Regions from separate parts of the Caldimonas taiwanensis NBRC 104434 genome, predicted to be linked through region 1. Evidence: riboswitches for the same ligand, from Rfam matches in the RefSeq annotation. Region 1 holds a riboswitch; the other holds the start of a gene.

Region 1 (9,916 bases):
AGCGAGCGCTCCATCACGTACTTGATGCCATCGAATTCCCGGACCTCCTTGCCTTCGGCCACCACGGTGCCCACTCCCGTGCGGGTGAAGAAGGCCGGGATGCCGGCCCCGCCAGCGCGCAGCTTCTCGGCCAGCGTTCCTTGCGGGGTGAACTCCAGCTCGAGTTCGCCGCTGAGGTACTGGCGCTCGAATTCCTTGTTCTCGCCCACATAGCTGGAGATCATCTTTTTGATCTGCCGCGTGGCCAGCAGCTTGCCCAAGCCGAAGCCGTCCACGCCAGCGTTGTTGGAGATCACGGTGAGGTTCTTCACACCGCTGGCCTGCAACGCGTCGATCAGGGCCTCGGGAATACCACACAGGCCAAAGCCGCCGACAGCCAGCATTTGGCCGTCCTTGACGATCCCTTTGAGCGCGTCGGCCGCACTGGGATAGATCTTGTTCATGCGAGTCTCCTTCGCAAGGGGGTTGGGACAAATCCACAGCGTACTACGTATCTGAATACGTAGAATCGCCTAAGCAGTCTCCTCGAGCTTGTGATGATGCCCGCACTTGCGTCCATCGATTACCGTGCCGCATTCGAGATGGCTCCCGTCGGTCTGGTGCTGTCACGCCATCGCATCATCGTCGATTGCAATCACGCGCTGGCCGAGATGTTCCGCACCTCGCGTGAAGCGCTGATCGGGCAATCGTTCCTGGTGCTCTATCCCAGCCGCGACGAATTCGAGCGCACCGGACGTCGCATCGAGCCCATTCTCGGGGCAAGCGGACGCTATGCCGATGAACGAATCATGAAGCGATCACCAGGGGATCCCCGGGGCGAGCTGTTTTGGTGCCACGTGAGCGGCCGAGCCTTCCATCGGGACACGCCGCATGCGGCGGGCATCTGGACCTTCGAGGATCTGTCATCCAAACGGCTTGTCACGCTGGAGCTGACCGGCCGCGAACGGGAGGTGGCCGCGTTGTTGATCGAAGGGCAGACCAGCAAGCAAATCGGTAAAGCTCTAGGAGTGAGCCACCGCACCGTGGACATCTATCGAGCGCGCTTGCTGCGCAAGTACCGGGCCAATACCACACCGGAGCTGGTGCAAAAGCTCATGGGGGGCTAAACCCCGTTTTTCTGTCATCGTCCTTCCGCGCGCTGTCACGACAGTGCAACGGCGATGGTCTCCAATCGAGTCGCCGTCGTCGCGGAGCGTGCATGAAGATCCTCATCGTCACGGATGCCTGGGAACCACAGGTCAATGGCGTGGTGCGAACGCTGAAAATGACCCGGCGCGAGCTGCTGGCCCTGGGTCATGAGGTGGAGGTGTTGTCGGCGCAGGGGCTTCCCACCGTGCCGTGCCCCACTGACCCGCAGATCCGCCTGGCGTGGATCTCCCGCCGCCGCATGGCCACTGTGATCGATGCCTTGAGCCCGGACTGCATTCACCTGGCCACCGAGGGTCCGCTGGGATGGCAGGCGCGGGCCGTGCTGCGGGACCGCGGGTGGCCATTCACGACCGCCTATCACAGCCGTTTCCCGGAATATGTGCATGCGCGCCTGCGCCTGCCGCCGGCTTGGACTTACGCGGCACTGCGTCGTTTCCACAACGCCGGGGTGGCCACGCTGGCGCCCACCCCGACCATCGTGGCCGACTTGCGCGCCCGCGGCTTCGTCCACGCCAGACTCTGGTCTCGGGGGGTCGACTCATCAATGTTCACGCCGCAGGGTCCACGGCTGCCGCGCGGACCCGCGCCGGTCTTTTTGTATGTCGGGCGTCTGGCGGTGGAAAAGAACATCGACGCCTTTCTGAGGCTGGACCTTCCTGGCGCAAAGTGGGTGGCCGGTGATGGGCCGCTGCGCGCCAGGCTGCAAAGTCAGTACCCCGGGGTGCGTTGGTTCGGAATCCTCGATGGTCCGACGCTGGCCCAGCTGTACCGCACGGCCGATGTATTGGTCTTTCCCAGTCTGACCGATACCTTCGGATTGGTGATGGCCGAGGCCATGGCCTGCGGGACACCGGTGGCGGCATTTCCAGCGCCGGGGCCGATCGACGTGGTAGGCCAGTCTGCCGGTGGCGTGCTCGACACCGATCTGCGCGCGGCGTGCCTGCGCGCGTTGGCCTTGCCACGCGAAGCGGTGCACGAATATGCCCGCCGCTATTCCTGGCGCGCCGCAACAGAACAGTTCGTCGCCGCCCTGCAGCCGCTTGAGCCAAGGTAGTCGCTGGCAGCCCGCAGTCGCAGGCATGCATGACTTCAGCTGACGGCTGCCCTCAGCCAGTCCGGCATCGGCACCGAGGTCTGCCGCGGGAAGTCCACCCACACCAGGGTCGCGCCTCCGGCCGCATCGATCTGGCCGGGGCAGTCGGTACGCTCGAGCGTGATGAAGGTGTCCACGCTGCTGCGACCAGGATTGGCCACGTAGTGACGGGCCAGCAACGTGCCTGGAAAGGTGATCTGGCGATAAAAGTTGCAAAAGGCATTGACGATGACCGGCCCCGTGCCGCGGGGGTCGGGCGCGCCGCCCAGCCGATGCAACCAATCGATGCGCACTGTTTCGAGATAGCGAAAGTACGCAGCATTGTTGACATGACCCATGGCGTCCATGTCGCCCCAGCGGATAGGAATCAGCATCTCATGGACGAGCTTTTTGTGCTCGGGGATGTCGATACGCATGTCCGAGCCGATCCTTTAGAGGGCGAAACCGTCATCAGCGGCGATCACGGCCCCATTGATGAAATGGCTTTCGTTGGAGCAGAGCATCACGAGCAAAGCATCCAGGTCTTTGGGCTCACCGAGGCGTTTGCGCGGCAGCATTGCGATGAGTTTTTGACCTTGTTCGGTCTGCCAGTGATGGTGGTTGATCTCGGTGTCGATGTACCCGGGACAAATGGCATTGACGTTGATGCCGTACTTGCCCCACTCCAAGGCCATCGCACGAGTCATGTGGATGACGGCCGCTTTGCTCATGCAATACACGCCGATCTGGCCGAGCACCCGCAGGCCCGCCATGGACGCGATGTTGACGATGCGGCCGCCGATGAAGGTGCCTGGCGCAGCACCGCGCGCGCGAGCCAGCATGCGCTTGCCGACCTCTTGAGCCACGAAAAAGGCCCCGCGGGTGTTGGTGTCGAAGACGTAGTCGTAGTCTTCGGGCGTGACATCCACCAGCTTCTGAGTGGTGCTCACGCCAGAATTGTTGACCAGGATATCGATCGCCCCCACCTCGGTCTCGGCATGGGCCACGGCCGACCGGATGCTGTCGGTGTCCGTGACATCCATGCCCACCACATGGGCATCTCCTCCCAGGGCCTCGATCTCCGAGCGCAGGGTTTTGAGCCGCTCGACCCGACGGCCCGCGAGCACGACGGCTGCCCCGGCGCGAGCCAGAGTGCGGGCGAACTGTTCGCCCAAACCGCTGGATGCGCCGGTGATCAAGGCCACACGGCCGGATAAGTCGATGCTGTAACTCATGCGGGCCTCTCGGAAATGTGTGAAACGGGCTCGAAACCCGGGAACCCCAAGCATAACGAGACCCCGAGGCCGGTCCAAGCCTGTCGCACGGCCGACAGCGGCGCCTCGAGCGCCTGCGCTAGAGTGCACTGTCGAGCATCGAATCGAACGATCGTTCGATTTTCCGCCGCAACCCGATAGAATCCTGGTCATGCGGGGTGGACGCGTCGGCATCCCCCCAGGCGACCCCCTATCCATTCAAAGAGGAAGACACGATGACTGCGCAAGAGATCCTGGAGCAGTACGGCCCGCGCGAATCCATGGAATATGACGTCGTGATCGTCGGTGCCGGCCCTGCAGGGCTGGCCACGGCCATCCGGATCAAGCAGCTGGCCGCCCAGAAGAACCAGGACATATCGGTCGTGGTGCTGGAGAAAGGCTCGGAGCCAGGGGCCCATATTCTGTCGGGCGCGGTGATGGATCCTCGCGCGATGAACGAGCTGTTTCCGAACTGGAAGGAGCTGGGCGCACCGCTGAACCAGCCAGTCACCGCCGATGATGTGCTCACGCTCACCGAGAGCGGTAGCACGCGCATTCCAGACTTTTTCGTGCCACGCAACTTCCACAACAAGGGGTGCTATGTCATCTCGCTGGGCAAGGTGGTCAAATGGATGGCCGAGCAAGCCGAAAGCCTAGGGGTGGAAATCTTTCCAGGGTTCCCCGCGGCCGAAGTCCTGTATGACGAGCAAGGCCGCGTGCGCGGCGTGGCCACCGGCAATATGGGCATCGGCAAGGATGGCAAGCCCACGGATCATTTCCAGCTGGGGATGGAACTGCTCGGCAAATACACCATCTTCGCCGAGGGCGCACGCGGGCATCTGGGCAAGCAGCTCATCGCTCGCTACAAGCTCGACGAGGGCAAGGATCCGCAGACCTATGCCATTGGCATCAAGGAGTTGTGGGAGATCGACCCGGCCAAAGCCAAGCCGGGCCTGGTGGTGCATACGGCCGGCTGGCCCATGGATGATCAGACCTTCGGCGGGGGTTTCCTTTATCACCTCGAAGACAACAAGGTCACGTTGGGTTTCGTGATCGGGCTGGATTATCAGAATCCCTGGCTCAGCCCCTTCGAGGAGATGCAGCGCTGGAAGACGCACCCGGCCATCCGCGCGCACATCGAAGGTGGCAAGCGCTTGAGTTATGGCGCTCGTGCCATCAACAACGGCACACCCCAAGCCCTGCCCAAGACCGTGTTTCCTGGCGGCGCCTTGGTGGGCTGCGATGCGGGCTATTTGAACGCGGCGCGCATCAAGGGCAGCCATGCCGCCATCAAGAGCGGCATGCTGTGCGCGGAGGCTGTGTTCGAGGCCGTCACGGCCGGGCGTTCGGGCGACGAGCTGAGCGCCTACCCCGAAGCCTTCGAAAAGAGCTGGTTGTATGAGGAGTTGCAGCAGTCACGCAACTTCAAGCATTGGTTCAAGAAGGGACCGCTGGTGGGCAAGCTGATGACCGGCGTGGAGCAGTGGTTGCTGCCCAAGCTGGGGATTCAGAGCCCCCCTTGGACTTTGCATCGCGATCAGCCCGACCACGTGTATCTGAAGCCGGCCGACCAGTGCGAGAAGATCGTCTACCCCAAGCCGGATGGCAAGCTCACGTTCGACCGGCTGTCCTCGGTGTTCGTGAGCAACACCAACCATGAAGAAAACCAACCGGCTCATTTGACGCTCAAGGACTCCAGCGTGCCGGTTGCGATCAACCTGGCGCGGTTTGCCGGGCCCGAGAGCCGTTACTGCCCCGCTGGCGTGTACGAGTTCGTCAAGAACGAGGACGGCAGCGACCGGCTGCAGATCAACGCTCAGAACTGCGTGCACTGCAAAACCTGCGACATCAAGGATCCGACGCAAAACATCGTTTGGGTCACACCGGAAGGTGGTGGTGGGCCCAACTATGCGGGCATGTGATCCCCCGCGTCGACCAAGTCACGGAAAAAATGGCGGCGCCAAGGCCGCCATTTTTCTGTCGGGTGAATTACACTGACATCTGTCAGGAGAGAGCCCCCTGGTGGGGCCGCCGAAGGCGCAGGGCGCAAGCCCGAACGCTCAGGCACCCAGGACTGACAAGCGCCTCGTGGACGAGGCGTTCCTCACTGGAGAGAGGCTGGGCGACCGTGGTCACCCAGCCCACCGAAGGGGCAAGCCGCTGCGGCTGAAACAGCCAGGCGGCCAATCTCTCAGGTAAAGCGGACAGCGAGGGCAGCACGTGCCGGACCGATTGTCGGGACGGCGGGTTCGCATCACAGCCCCAGGAGATCGCCATGTCCGCCCAAGTCTCGACGCCCGCGCTGCTGCGCACGCCCCTGTATGCCCTGCACCGAGAGCATGGCGCCCGCATGGTGCCTTTTGCCGGCTACGAGATGCCGGTGCAGTACGAGGGCATCATCGCCGAGCACCGGCACTGTCGGCAAAGTGCAGCCTTGTTCGACGTGTCTCACATGGGGCAGATTCGTTTGTCCGGGGAAGAGGCCGCCCGCGCCCTGGAAACGCTGGTCCCGGTGGACGTGGTCGATCTGCCCGTGGGCAAGCAACGCTATGGCTTCTTTACCAATGCCAGCGGCGGCATCCTCGATGACCTGATGATCACGCGCCGGGAACACGATCTGCTGCTGGTGGTCAACGCGGCCAACAAGCAAGCCGACCTGGCGCATCTGAACACCCATATCGGTCACCGCTGCACGGTGCAGTCTCTGCCCGACCGGGCCCTGCTGGCCCTGCAGGGCCCGCTGGCCGTGGAGGCCCTGGCCCGTGTGAATGCCGACGTGCAGCGGCTGAGCTTCATGACCGGCGATCATTTCACACTCGCTGGCAAGACCTGCTATGTGACCCGCTCGGGTTACACCGGCGAGGACGGTTTCGAAATTTCGGTGGCGGCCGAGGACGCCGAGGCCCTGGCCCGCGTGCTGCTGATGCAGCCCGAGGTGAAGCTGGCCGGTCTGGGCGCGCGCGACACCTTGCGGCTGGAGGCGGGTCTGTGCCTGCACGGTCACGACATCGACCCGCATACCACGCCGGTGCAAGCCGCGCTGAGCTGGGCGATCTCGAAGGTACGCCGCCCTGGCGGCGCGCGTGCCGGCGGCTACCCCGGCGCCCAGACGATCGAGTCTCAACTGGCTCAGGGGGCCTTGGTCAAGCGCGTGGGCCTGGTGGGCCTGGAGCGGACCCCGGTGCGCGAAGGGGCCAAGCTGCTCGATGCGGCCCGGCACAATGCCGGGCACGTCACCAGCGGCACCGTCAGTCCTACCTTGGGCGTGCCCATCGCGATGGGCTATTTGCCCGTGAACCATGCAGCCACCGGCGCCATCGTGCATGCCGTGGTGCGTGAGAAGACGCTCCCGATGCGCGTGACGCCCCTGCCCTTCGTGCCGCACCGCTACCACCGCTGATCCACTTGCTCCATTTCATTCCTCCGAGGAGTTCTGCATGACCGTCAAGTACACCCCCGACCATGAATGGATTGAACTCGATGGCGACGAAGGCGTGGCCACCGTCGGCATCACCGCCCATGCGCAGGATGCGCTGGGGGATGTGGTCTTCGTCGACCTGCCCGCCGTGGGGGCCGAGTTCAAGAAAGGCGAGGTGGCTGGTGTGGTGGAATCGGTAAAGGCCGCCGCCGATGTCTATGCGCCAGTCAGCGGTCGCGTTCTCGAGGTCAATGAGGACCTGCGGGCCGATCCATCGCTGGCCAATTCCGATCCTCTGGGTAAGGGCTGGTTCTTCAAGATCAAGCTGAGTGATTTGGCCGAGTTCGATGCCCTGTTGGACGCGCCGGCCTACGACGCCCTCCTCAAAAACACCTGAGCGCTGCCTTCGCCGGCGGCCATCGGCCTGCGCAGGCACCGCCGGCGCGTGACTTTCTTCGCCCCAACGCCATGCTCATGTCTGCCCTCACCCCTTTGAGCGACCTCGAAGCTCACGATGAATTCGTGGCCCGCCACATCGGCATCGATGCCGCCGATGAACGAGCCATGCTGTCGGCCATCGGCGCAGCCTCCCGCGAAGCACTGATGGATGCCTTGGTGCCCAGCAGCATCCGCCGCAGCACCCCGATGAAACTGCCGGCACCCGTGCCGGAGGCTCGCGCCCTCGAGGAGCTCAAGGCCATCGCCGCGCGCAACCGGGTGCTGCGCAGCCACATCGGCCAGGGCTACTACAACACGCACACGCCGGCGGTCATTTTGCGCAACGTGCTGGAAAACCCCGCGTGGTACACGGCGTATACCCCGTACCAGGCCGAGATTTCGCAAGGGCGCATGGAAGCTCTGGTGAACTTCCAGACCATGGTGTGCGACCTGACGGGCATGGCCATTGCCAATGCCTCGATGCTGGACGAGGCCACCGCCGCCGCCGAAGCGATGACGCTGGCCGCCCGGGTGGGCAAGAGCAAGAGCACCGTCTTTTTCGTTGCCGAAGACGTTCTGCCACAGACTTTGGAGGTGGTGCGCACGCGCGCGCGGCCGCTGGGTCTGACGGTGGTCACCGGTGCGGCCGAGCAGGCCGCCCAGACGGACTGCTTCGCCGCGCTGTTTCAGTATCCCGGCGTGACCGGACGCATCATCGATCTGCGCCCGCTGATCGATGCGGTCCATGCCCGCGGGGCCTTGGCCGTCGTGGCAGCCGACTTGCTGGCCCTGACGCTGCTCACGCCACCGGGCGAACAAGGCGCCGACATCGTGGTGGGCACGACGCAGCGCTTTGGCATGCCCATGGGCAACGGCGGACCGCATGCCGCCTACATGGCCACGCGCGACGAGTTCAAGCGATCTCTGCCGGGCCGGCTGGTGGGCGTGAGCGTGGACGCTCATGGCCATCCGGCCTATCGGTTGGCGCTGCAAACCCGCGAGCAACACATCCGCCGCGAGAAGGCCACGTCCAACATTTGCACGGCCCAGGTGCTGCCGGCCGTGGTGGCCAGCATGTATGCGGTCTATCACGGCCCCCAGGGCCTCAAGCGCATCGCGCAGCGGGTGGCCAGCTACACCGCCGTGCTGGCCCAGGGTCTGGCCAGCCTGGGCTGGGCCCTCACGCACGAGACGGCCTTCGATACCTTGGAGGTGCGCACTGGAGAGCACACGGAAGCCTTGATGGCCGCGGCCGTGGCCGCCGGCATGAACCTGCGCCGCGCCAGCCCAACGACCATTGGCATCTCGCTGGACGAAACCACGACACGCGAGCATGTGCAGGACTTGTGGCAGGTTTTCGCCCAGGGCCGTCCTCTGCCGGCTTGGGACACGGTCGAAAAAGGGGTCGCGGCGCTCATCCCAGAGGCGCTGCGCCGCACCAGCCCCTACCTGACGCACCCGGTGTTCAACACGCATCACTCCGAGACGGAAATGCTGCGTTACTTGCGCAGCCTGGCGGACAAAGATTTGGCGCTGGATCGCACGATGATCCCCTTGGGTTCGTGCACGATGAAGCTCAATGCCACCAGCGAGATGATTCCCATCACCTGGCCGGAGTTCGCGCAGATCCACCCCTTTGCGCCGCAAGACCAGCTCCAGGGCTACGCGCTATTGAATGAGCAGTTGTGCCACTGGCTGAGCCAAGCCACGGGCTATGCCGGTATCAGCTTGCAACCCAACGCCGGCTCGCAAGGCGAATATGCTGGGCTGTTGATCATCCGGGCCTACCACGAGGCGCGTGGCCAGGGACACCGCAATGTGTGCCTGATTCCGGAATCGGCCCATGGCACCAATCCGGCCTCGGCCCAGATGGCGGGCATGCAGGTCGTGGTCACCCGGTGTGACGCCGACGGCAATGTGGATCTGGACGATCTACGAGCCAAGTGCGAGCAGTACAGCGAGCGCCTGGCCTGCGTGATGATCACCTACCCTTCGACCTACGGGGTCTTCGAAACACGGGTCAAGGAGCTGTGCGAGTTGGTGCATGCCCATGGCGGACGCGTCTATGTGGACGGTGCCAACATGAATGCCCTGGTCGGCGTGGCCGCCCCGGGCGAGTTCGGCGGCGATGTGAGCCACCTGAATTTGCACAAGACGTTCTGCATTCCGCATGGCGGCGGCGGCCCCGGCGTGGGCCCGGTGTGCGTGGTGGCCGACCTGGTGCCCTTCCTGCCGGCGCACCGCAGCGCAGGCCTGGGGCACGAGTCGCAGGTGGGGGCCGTCAGCGCCGCTCCCTTGGGCAATGCGGCCGTGCTGCCGATCTCCTGGATGTACATGCGCATGATGGGCGCCGAAGGCCTGAAGGCTGCCACCGAGACGGCCATCCTGAATGCCAACTACATCGCCGCACGTTTGGATGGCGCCTACGAACTGCATTTCAGCAGCAATGTGCCGGGCATCAAGGGAGGGGGCGTGGCCCATGAGTGCATTCTGGATTTGCGCCCGCTGAAGGAAACCTCCGGCATCACCGCCGAGGACGTGGCCAAGCGCTTGATCGACTATGGCTTTCATGCGCCCACACTGAGT
Region 2 (9,916 bases), on a different contig from region 1:
ATTCCCAAAAACCACAAGAACAGCGTCGTGCTGGGTCGCGCCGCGCTGCTGGCCAGCCTGCAACGAGCGGCCATCCTCACCAGCGAGAAGTTCAAGGGCGTGCGCCTGAACATCGAGCCGGGCCTGCTGCGCATTGCCGCAAGCAATGCCGAGCAGGAAGAAGCCAAGGAGGACATCGAAATCGACTACGGTGGCGACACCATCGAAATCGGCTTCAATGTGACTTACCTGGTCGATGTCCTGGCCAACATGAGCCAAGACATGGTGAGAGTCGATCTGCAGGACGCCAACTCCAGCGCGTTGATCACCATCCCTGACGACGACGGCTTCAAGTACGTCGTGATGCCCATGAGGATCTGAGGCCCGATCGGCCCATTCCTCGTTGGACCCTTATCTCCCAATGCCCGCCATGAGCGGGCATGCATGTTTGAAAAGAGTTTCCTCATGTCTGACCCGACCTCGAGCCAAGAACCTTCCTCCACGCCTGTGGACGCAGGCGGCTATGGCGAAAACAGCATCCAGATCCTCGAAGGCCTGGAGGCCGTGCGCAAACGCCCTGGCATGTACATTGGCGACACCTCCGATGGCACGGGCTTGCACCACCTGGTGTTCGAAGTGGTGGACAACTCCATCGACGAAGCCTTGGCAGGGCATTGCGATGACATCGTCGTCACCATCCACACCGACAACTCGATCTCCGTGATCGACAATGGCCGTGGCATTCCCACTGGCGTGAAGATGGACGACAAGCACGAGCCCAAGCGCTCGGCTGCCGAGATTGCCTTGACCGAGCTGCATGCCGGTGGCAAGTTCAACCAGAACAGCTACAAGGTCTCGGGGGGGCTGCATGGCGTGGGTGTCTCCTGCGTGAACGCCTTGTCCAAATGGCTGCGCCTGACGGTACGGCGCGACGGCAAGGTGCACTTCATGGAGTTTCGCAAGGGCGTGCCCCAAGACCGCCTGATCGAGATGCGCGACGGTGTGGCCGTCAGTCCCATGAAGATCATTGGCGAGACCGACAAGCGCGGCACCGAAGTGCACTTTCTGCCCGATGACGAGATCTTTCAGCAGAACAACGATTTCCACTACGACATTCTGGCCAAGCGATTGCGCGAGCTGTCCTTCCTGAACAACGGCGTGAAGATCCGTCTGGTCGACGAACGCCACAACAAGGAGGACAACTTTGCGTTTTCTGGCGGGGTCAAGGGCTTCGTCGACTTCATCAATCAGGGCAAGAGGGTCTTGCACCCCAATGTCTTCCATGCCGTGGGGGAGAAGCTCAGCGAGCAAGGCACCACCATCGGTGTCGAAGTGGCCATGCAGTGGAACGATGGCTACAGCGAAAACGTCCTGTGCTTCACCAACAACATCCCGCAGCGTGATGGCGGTACCCACCTCACCGGCTTGCGTGCGGCGATGACGCGGGTGATCAACAAGTACATCGAAGACAACGAACTGGCCAAGAAGGCCAAAGTCGAAATCACCGGCGACGACATGCGCGAAGGCCTGGCCTGCGTGATCAGTGTCAAAGTGCCCGAGCCGAAGTTTTCCAGCCAAACCAAAGACAAGCTGGTCTCCAGCGAAGTGCGTGGGCCGGTGGAAGAAATCGTCTCCAGCAAACTCACCGATTGGTTGCTGGAGAACCCCACCGATGCCAAGATCATCTGCGGCAAGATCGTCGAGGCCGCTCGCGCCCGCGAAGCCGCGCGCAAGGCGCGTGAAATGACCCGCCGCAAGGGCGTGCTCGATGGACTCGGTCTGCCGGGCAAGCTGGCCGACTGCCAGGAAAAAGACCCCGCGCTCAGCGAGATCTACATCGTCGAGGGGGATTCGGCCGGCGGCAGCGCCAAGCAAGGGCGCGATCGAAAGTTCCAGGCCATCTTGCCGCTGCGCGGCAAGATCCTGAACGTGGAGAAGGCGCGCTACGAAAAGCTGTTGTCCAGCAACGAAATCATCACCTTGATCACCGCCTTGGGCACCGGGATCGGCAAAGACGATTTCAATCCCGACAAGCTGCGCTATCACCGCATCATCATCATGACCGACGCGGACGTGGACGGGGCCCATATCCGCACCCTGTTGCTGACCTTCTTCTACCGCCAGATGCCCGAGCTGGTCGAGCGTGGCCACATCTACATCGCCCAGCCGCCGCTGTACAAAGTCAAGTCGGGCAAGGAAGAGCAGTACCTCAAGGATGCCCACGAGCTCGACGCCTACTTGCTGCGCGTGGCGCTGAAGGATGCCCGCTTGGAAACGGGCATCGATGGCACGGTGCTCGAAGGCGAGGCGCTCGAAGCCTTGGCGCGTCAGTACGTGCTGGCCAACAACGTGATCGACCGTCTGGCCAATTGGATGGATGTGGAAGCCTTGCGCGCGCTGGCCGATGGCTTGGAGCTGCAACTGGACACGGCCGAGCAGGCGCACGCCTCGGCAGCGGCACTGAAGGCCGCATTGCACGATGCCGAGGTCGAGGCCGTGTACGACGAACGCACCGACAAGCAGATGTTGCGCATCAGCCGGCGACACCATGGCAATCTCAAGACCACGGTCATCAGTGCCGACTTCGTGCATGGCGCCGACTACGAAGCGTTGAGCACTGCCGGCCGCATGTTCAAAGGCTTGGTGGGCCCCAATGCCATCGTGCGCAAGGGCGAAGGCGACAAGCAGAAAGAAGCCCAGGTCAGCGACTTCCGCCAGGCCATGGCTTGGCTGATGCAGCAGGCTGAAAACAGCGTCACACGCCAGCGCTACAAGGGCCTGGGCGAGATGAACCCCGAACAGCTCTGGGAAACCACGATGGACCCCAAGGTGCGCCGCTTGTTGCGCGTGCAGATCGAAGACGCGATCGAAGCCGACCGAGTGTTCACGATGCTGATGGGCGATGAGGTGGAGCCGCGGCGCGAGTTCATCGAAAGCAATGCGTTGCGGGCGGCGAACATCGACGTGTGAGACGGCGGCAAGGCCCTAAGCCCGAGATCGCTCAGGCCTTGCGGCGCGGCCGCTGCCCCGGCCGCGTGCCGCGCGCAGGGACCCCAGATGCGCGGTCACCACCGCGGCGGCCAAGGTGACGGCCCAGGAGTAATAGATCCACAGCAGGAACACCGGGAACACGGCAAAGCTGCCGTACAAGGTGCGGTACGTGGGAAGCGCCAGCACGTAGGTCGCGAAAGCCTGTTTGCCGGCTTCGAGCCCGGCGGCGCCGAGCAAGCCGCCCAGCAGCGCCTCGTGCCAGCGCACCGGGGCATGGGGCACCAGGTAGAACAGCAAGAACAGCATCGCCAGGCTGAGCGCAGCCGGACCCAAGGTCCACAACACCTCGACCGCCGGCGGCCACGGGCTCAGCAGGCCTTGAGACAGGGCCAAGGCCCGCGAGGTGGCCCACAGACTCCACCCCAGCACCAGCGGGCCGGCGGCCAGCAGGGGCAGGTACAGCGCCAGGGGCGGCCTTGGCGCACCTGCCAGATCCGGTTCAGCGCGGTCTCCACCGTGAACATCATGGCCAGCGCGGCCACCAGCAGCAAGGCCGCGCCGCTCCAGCTCAGCCCATGGGCATTGTCGGCAAAGCGGCCGAGGTATCTCAGCACGGGCTGCGCAAGGTCCGCTGGCAGCAGATGCGGCAACCACAGCCCTTCGAGCGTACGCCGAAACGGACGCAAGGCAGGCACCAGCGTGAACAGCGCAAATCCCACGGCCAGCAGTGGCACCAGCGACAGCAAGGTGGTGAAACTCAGGCTGGCGGCCGCCTGGGCGAGCTGGGCGTCCTGCAGCCGCTCGAACAGTCTGGAGCGTGGCAAACGCATGGCATTCCTCGGGAAGTCTTCGTCGGGCGCGCGGCGGATTGTCCGAGAATCGAAGCCCGGTGAATGTCCGGACGCTCCGATGCCCGCAGCCCAACCCAAGGTTTCGGGCACAATCCAAGGGTGGCCGCCCGAAGGCAGCCATGGTGATGTCGGGAGAGCCTGCCTGTGCACATGCCCAGGCGGCGCCGAAGGAGCAACCGCCCCGGAAACTCTCAGGCCCCAGGACCGGCATCGCCCACCGACTCTGAAGAGCTGCCGGCCGTTCGCGTCGCCGGCCAGCACCGAAGGAGCAAGCGGGAGCCTCGCGCGCCTCCGTGAATCTCTCAGGTCCGCAACAGAGGGGGCGTCCAGGCTGCGGCACGTGGCCTGGGCTTCCCGCCTCGACGCGTGGCTTTGCCTGAGAGGAGCTCTCATGCCTTCGATTGCCATCATCGGCGCCGGCATCACCGGCGTCACCACCGCCTATGCCCTGGCCCGCCGCGGCTTGTCCGTGACCTTGGTCGAGCGGCATCGCTATGCCGCGATGGAAACCTCTTATGCCAACGGCGGGCAGTTGTCTGCCTCCAATGCCGAAGTGTGGAACCATGCCTCCACGGTGTGGAAAGGCCTGAAATGGATGCTGAAGGCCGACGCGCCCTTGCTGGTGCATCCGCGGCCGAGCTGGCACCAGCTGAGCTGGTTTGTGCAATTCCTGGCCAGCATGGCGCATTACCGTCGTCACACGATCGAGACGGTGCGCCTGGCGATTGCCGCACGGGAGCCTCTGTATGCCTGGGCCGATGAAGAGGGCATCGAATTCGATCACCGACGCGAGGGCATTCTGCACATCTATCGTGATCGGGCGGGCTTCGAGCATGCGCGGCGGGTTTCGGCCTTGCTGGCCGCCGGCGGTCTGCAGCGCCGCGCAGTCACGCCCGAGGAAATCCGGGCCATCGTCCCGACCCTGGCCGGCCGATACTTTGGCGGTTGGTATACCGACAGCGACACCACCGGCGACATCCACAAGTTCACCCACGGCCTGGCCGAAGCCGCGCAGCGCCGCGGCGTGCGCGGCCTGTACGGATGGGAGGTGCGGCGGCTGCACGCCCGCGACGATGGCGTGCACATGAGGCTGGCCGGTCCCGAGGGCGAGCAGACGCTGCGCTTCGATGGCGTGGTGGTGTGTGCCGGCGTGGCCAGCCGGGCCTTGGCCGCGCAGCTGGGCGACCGGGTCAATGTCTATCCGGTGAAGGGCTATTCGATCACCGTCAACCTGCTCGACGAGGCCAGCCAGGCCGCTGCGCCCACGGTCAGCCTGCTCGACGACGAGACCAAGATCGTGACCAGCCGATTGGGCGCGGACCGCTTGCGCGTGGCTGGCACGGCCGAGTTCGACGGTGAGAACCGCGACATCCGCGCCGATCGCATCCGACCGTTGGTGGACTGGGTGCAGCGCTGTTTTCCGGGGGTGTCCACTCGCAGCGTGGTGCCCTGGGCCGGACTGCGACCGATGATGCCCGACATGATGCCCCGCGTGGGCCGCGGCCGGCATCCGCGCGTGTTCTACAACACCGGCCATGGCCACCTGGGCTGGACGCTGTCGGCCGCCACGGCGCAGTGCGTGGCCGACCTGGTTCGACGAGCATGGCCCGATCCCGTCGCCGTGCCGGTGTCGGCGCGGCGCTGCGGGCCTGTCACGTCCTTGTCGTAAGCCCTGGGCACACTGCGCCGCGATGGCGTGGGGGCGCAGGCATCACCACACGCATCACATGGCTGGAGGCAAAGCATGTCGGGTGGGCCGACACATGGCATCCTGCGCAAGACGGCTCGGGGACGCGCCGTCTTGCAGGGCACATCGTTTCCCGGGACTTGGGCGCAACGGCAGTTGTTGGTCATGCTCGACGGCCGCCGAAGCCTGGCGGCCTTGGCGCCGATCATCGAGAGCCTGGGGCTCAAAGAGGACCAGGTGCGCGACTTGGTCGCCCTGGGGCTGGCCGAATGGGTGGTCGCACCTCCGCCCGTGCCGAAAAAACCCGGCGCTCCTCGGCCACGACCGCGCTCCTTGCACCTGGCCAAGATCTATGCGCTGGAGTTGGCCATACTGATGGCGCCCGATCACGAGCCCAGCCTGCGCGATGCGGTGCGCGCGGTGCATGACGAGCCCTCGCTGTGGTCCTGGATGCAGCTGGCCCGGGCGTGCGTCGCCCGCCAAGCGGGCGAGGCGCGCGCCGCCCTCTTTTGGTCTCAGGTGCAAGCCCAGTTGCCCGAAGGCCTGCGTGCGCCGGACGGCTGCAGCACGCAAGACGCCCGGCCTCCGTCCGGTGCCGAGCAGGTTTCTCAGACGTTCATCACGGCCACGGAACGCACGTTGAGGTAGGCTTCCAACGCCTCGGGGCCGCCCTCGGAGCCATAGCCCGAGTCCTTGACCCCGCCGAAGGGCATTTCCGCCGAGGGCATGGCCGGCATGTTGATCCACAGCATGCCGACCTCGATGCGGCGCGCGAGCAAGTCCGCGTTCTTCAGCGAGCGCGTGAAGGCATAGGCGGCCAGACCATAGGGCAGGCGGTTGGCCTCGGCAATGGCTTCGTCCAGCGTCTTGAACGAGCGGATCGCCGCCACCGGCCCGAAGGGCTCGTCGTTGAAGACGCGCGCATCGACAGGCACATCGGCCAGGATGGTGGGCTGCCAGAAATTGCCGCTGTGGCCGATGCGCTCGCCCCCGGCCAGCACGGTGGCTCCCTTGCGCACGGCGTCTTGCGTGAGCTCGGCCATGGCGGCCAGGCGTCGCGGGTTGGCCAGCGGGCCCATCTGCGTGCCTTCGGCCAGGCCGTCGCCCACCTTGAGACTTTGCGCATGTTGCGCCAGCGCCTGCGCAAAGTCGTCGCGCAGGCGCTCATGCACCAAAAAGCGCGTGGGCGAGATGCACACTTGGCCAGCATTGCGGAACTTGGCTGCCGCACTGACGCGCACGGCCAGTTCCAGGTCGGCGTCTTCGCAGACGATCACCGGCGCATGTCCGCCCAACTCCATGGTCACGCGCTTCATGTGCTGACCGGCCAGGGCGGCCAGTTGCTTGCCCACCGGCGTCGAGCCGGTGAAAGTGATCTTGCGGATGATCGGGTGCGGGATCAAATGGCTCGAAATCTCGGCCGGCTGGCCATAGACCAGGCCCAAGACCCCTGGCGGCAGGCCGGCGTCGGCGAAGGCGCGGATGTAGGCGGCCGGGCCGGCGGGAGTTTCCTCGGCGGCTTTCACCAGCATCGAGCAGCCGGCAGCCAACGCCGGGCCGACTTTGCGCACGACCTGGTTGATCGGGAAATTCCACGGCGTGAAGGCCGCCACCGGGCCCACCGGGTCCTTGAGCACCATTTGGCGCAGCTCCGGCTTGCCGCGCGAGGGCACGAGGCGGCCATAGACCCGCAAGCCCTCGTCGGCGAACCATTCGGTGAGATCGGCCGCGGCCAAGGTCTCGGCCTTGGCTTCGGCCAGAGGCTTGCCTTGCTCTTGGGTGATCAACGGGGCGATCTCGTTGGCGCGCTCGCGGATCAGCGCGGCGGCGCGGCGCATGATCTTCGCCCGCTCGGCCGGCGCCATGTCGCGCCAGACCTCGAAGCCGGCCTGGGCGGCCTGCAGGGCGCGGTCCAGATCGGCCACCGAGGCATGGGCCACGCGGCCGATTTCCTGGCCCGTGGCCGGGTTGTAGACCGGCAGCGTGCGGCCGTCGGCCGCATCGCACCACTGGCCGGCGATGAAGAGTTGGGTGTGCGGGTAGGTCATGGCAGGTCTTGGGATCGGATGGGACAGGTGAGGCGCGACGAATGCAAGGCATCGGCTCAGGGCCGACTGTAACCCCGAAGGCCCCTTGCGACCACGACCGTGACTTTCCACCGAGGCTGGGGGCGCAAGTCGTGTCGTTGCTCGGCACGATGCGGCTGGCTGCGCCACAATGTGAGCCCGCGCTTCGTTTCGGCGATGAGCTCACCGGCCATACCCCTCAAGACCGCCCTCGGCCACGAGGAGTTGCGTCATCGTGTGCATCGGCTCAGCCAACGCCACCGCACGGTGTTGTGGCTGGTCGATGGGACGCGGTCTTTGGCCGAGGTGCTGAGCATGGCACAGAAGGCCGGGGCCAGCCCGCAGCATTTCGACGACTTGCTGCGGCTGGGTCTGGTGGAGCTGTCCAGCCCGCCGGCGGCGGCACCAGCGCCGGAGGCGCCCGAGCCCGAGGGCATGCCGCAAGCGGTGAGTGTGCCCGCACCGGCACCCGCATCTGCGCCAGCGCCACAGACACAGGGCGGGTCTGCAGCTGCACCGGCAGCGCCGCCATGTCCCCAAGGCCCTTTGGCCCGTGCCCTGGCCGAGACGGCCGGTTTCATGTCCGAGGCTCCACCGTCGCTTCCACCGTCGCTCCCACCGGCGCCAAAGGCTTTGGCGCCAGCGCGTGGTCGTGGGCCGGTCGGGGCGCTGCGGTCATCGCGCCGGGGGGCTGCGCCGCTTCCCCCCCCGGTCCGGCTGGATGCGCCGCTCGAGCTGCCGGTGCTCACCGAGATCGAAAAGGCGCCCGAGGGGGGCCCACGCCGTCGGAGATGGCCTTGCACGAGCAGGTGCGGGCCTTGCTGCGCACCGTGATCCAACGCGAGCCGCCGCCTTTCACCTCGCGTGTGCCGGCGCGCCTGGAGCGCTGCGAGACCCTGGGTGAGTTGGGGGACTTGGTGTTCGACATCGAGCGCTATTTGCTGCGCTCACGTCGCCAGCGCAAGCTGCACGAGGTGATGCCGCTGCTGCGCGAAGCCCGCGAGCTGCTGGGCTTGGGCAACACACGGGTGGTGGGTGCCGGCGGGGAGGATCTGGGGTGAGTCACGCATCGTGAGATCACGATGCTTTGGCTGCATGCTGCGGCCGTGCCGCTGCAGGCAGTCCAGGCGGCTTGATTGCCAGGCCACCTCATGCTTAGGTCGATTGCGAGACCCCTTATCAGGGGAGCATGCCAAGCTCCGGCTAAGTTGAGTCCTTGCTTCCTTGGCAAGCGACCGGCGAGGGCGAATTGCTGGATCGAGGGACAATCGATCCCCAGTGCCGAATGGTATTCCAGGCAGCTGCCAGACACGACAGCGCAAAGACCCATAGCAATCCAGCACGCAGCAAGAGATCCTCAGCCTGAGGATTGCCGACGAAGACGACCTGCATGCCGTCGAGTGCCCAGCCCATGGGAGACCATTCCGAGACCGTTTGCAGAATTGGGGGCATCAACATGCGCGGCACCATTACGCCGGCAATGGCGCCGAGCAGCACGTTGAGGCCGCCACCGAGTGCAGCGGCCTGATCAAAGCTGCGGCTGTAGGCCGCCACTAGCAAGGCCAGTCCCACAGCAGCCGCACTGGTGGACAGCACCATGAGTGCAAACCACCCGAGCTCGATGTCCAATTGCAGGGCCGGGCCGCCCAACAGCGGTACCAGCCAGCGTCCCACCAAGATCATGAACGACAGCTGTATCCAGTTCAGCAACATGAAGGCCGCCAGCTTACTGCCCAGCACGGTCCCCGGTGTTACACCAAAGCTGGCCAACCGCAAGAGCGTGCCTTCATTACGTTCCTGGATGAGCACGCCGGCCATAGGAATCACGACAAAGAACATTCCAAACACCAGCCAAGCAGGAACGCTTTGCTGGACGGCAGTCATGGCACGGCCCGACTCGATTTCATAAAGATAGCGGATTCGCGGACCATGATCCTGCCCCATCAGTTCGGGTGCGGAGGTACTGTCGAGCAGCATGCTGGCCAAGGGTCCCGCCTCAGCGGCGGCGATGCGCAAACGCACTTGCAGCATGGAAAAGCTCAGCTCGGTGCGTAGCCTAGCTGCTGCCGCGGGTTGTACTCTGTTTCCTAACCAAAGCTCGACTTGGTTGGCCTGAGGTCGTCCGTTCTTGTCCAGCCATGGTGACCGTACCACTACGGCAGCGTCAATGGTGCGCTCGCGCAAGGCTGTTTGCAAGGCTTCGCGGCTTGCGTAACGCTGCCCTCCATGGTGGTTGAGCCATTGCTGGCACCAGGCCTGCGCAGCAGGATGGGTGTCTTCGACGACCCAGCCGGTGACAGGGAGGTCGACATGCGTCACCAGGGTGTTTTTCAGCGTGAAAG

Evidence for each region. A riboswitch is a leader RNA that binds a small molecule or an ion and turns the genes downstream of it on or off. The one in region 1 is predicted to bind glycine.
Region 2: it holds a riboswitch for glycine, as region 1 does, so the genes downstream of both, CTA01S_RS00175 (D-amino acid dehydrogenase) here and gcvT (glycine cleavage system aminomethyltransferase GcvT) in region 1, are expected to answer to the same signal.

The regions. Positions count from the first base shown of each region.
Region 1 is NZ_BCWK01000030.1:2,966-12,881, reverse strand. Features, by position in the region: gene CTA01S_RS15250 (CoA transferase subunit A) at 1-443, opposite strand, end outside; gene CTA01S_RS15245 (LuxR C-terminal-related transcriptional regulator) at 537-1,106, shown strand; gene CTA01S_RS15240 (glycosyltransferase family 4 protein) at 1,199-2,203, shown strand; gene CTA01S_RS15235 (acyl-CoA thioesterase) at 2,239-2,658, opposite strand; gene CTA01S_RS15230 (SDR family oxidoreductase) at 2,674-3,456, opposite strand; gene CTA01S_RS15225 (electron transfer flavoprotein-ubiquinone oxidoreductase) at 3,711-5,396, shown strand; glycine riboswitch at 5,470-5,561, shown strand; glycine riboswitch at 5,572-5,692, shown strand; gene gcvT (glycine cleavage system aminomethyltransferase GcvT) at 5,750-6,874, shown strand; gene gcvH (glycine cleavage system protein GcvH) at 6,912-7,289, shown strand; gene gcvP (aminomethyl-transferring glycine dehydrogenase) at 7,361-9,916, shown strand, end outside.
Region 2 is NZ_BCWK01000001.1:26,240-36,155, reverse strand. Features, by position in the region: gene dnaN (DNA polymerase III subunit beta) at 1-360, shown strand, start outside; gene gyrB (DNA topoisomerase (ATP-hydrolyzing) subunit B) at 445-2,949, shown strand; partial or broken gene CTA01S_RS16560 (YihY family inner membrane protein) at 2,965-3,800, opposite strand; glycine riboswitch at 3,941-4,038, shown strand; glycine riboswitch at 4,039-4,148, shown strand; gene CTA01S_RS00175 (D-amino acid dehydrogenase) at 4,213-5,490, shown strand; gene CTA01S_RS00170 (hypothetical protein) at 5,566-6,156, shown strand; gene CTA01S_RS00165 (NAD-dependent succinate-semialdehyde dehydrogenase) at 6,117-7,556, opposite strand; gene CTA01S_RS00155 (hypothetical protein) at 8,366-8,635, shown strand; gene CTA01S_RS00150 (ABC transporter permease) at 8,778-9,916, opposite strand, start outside.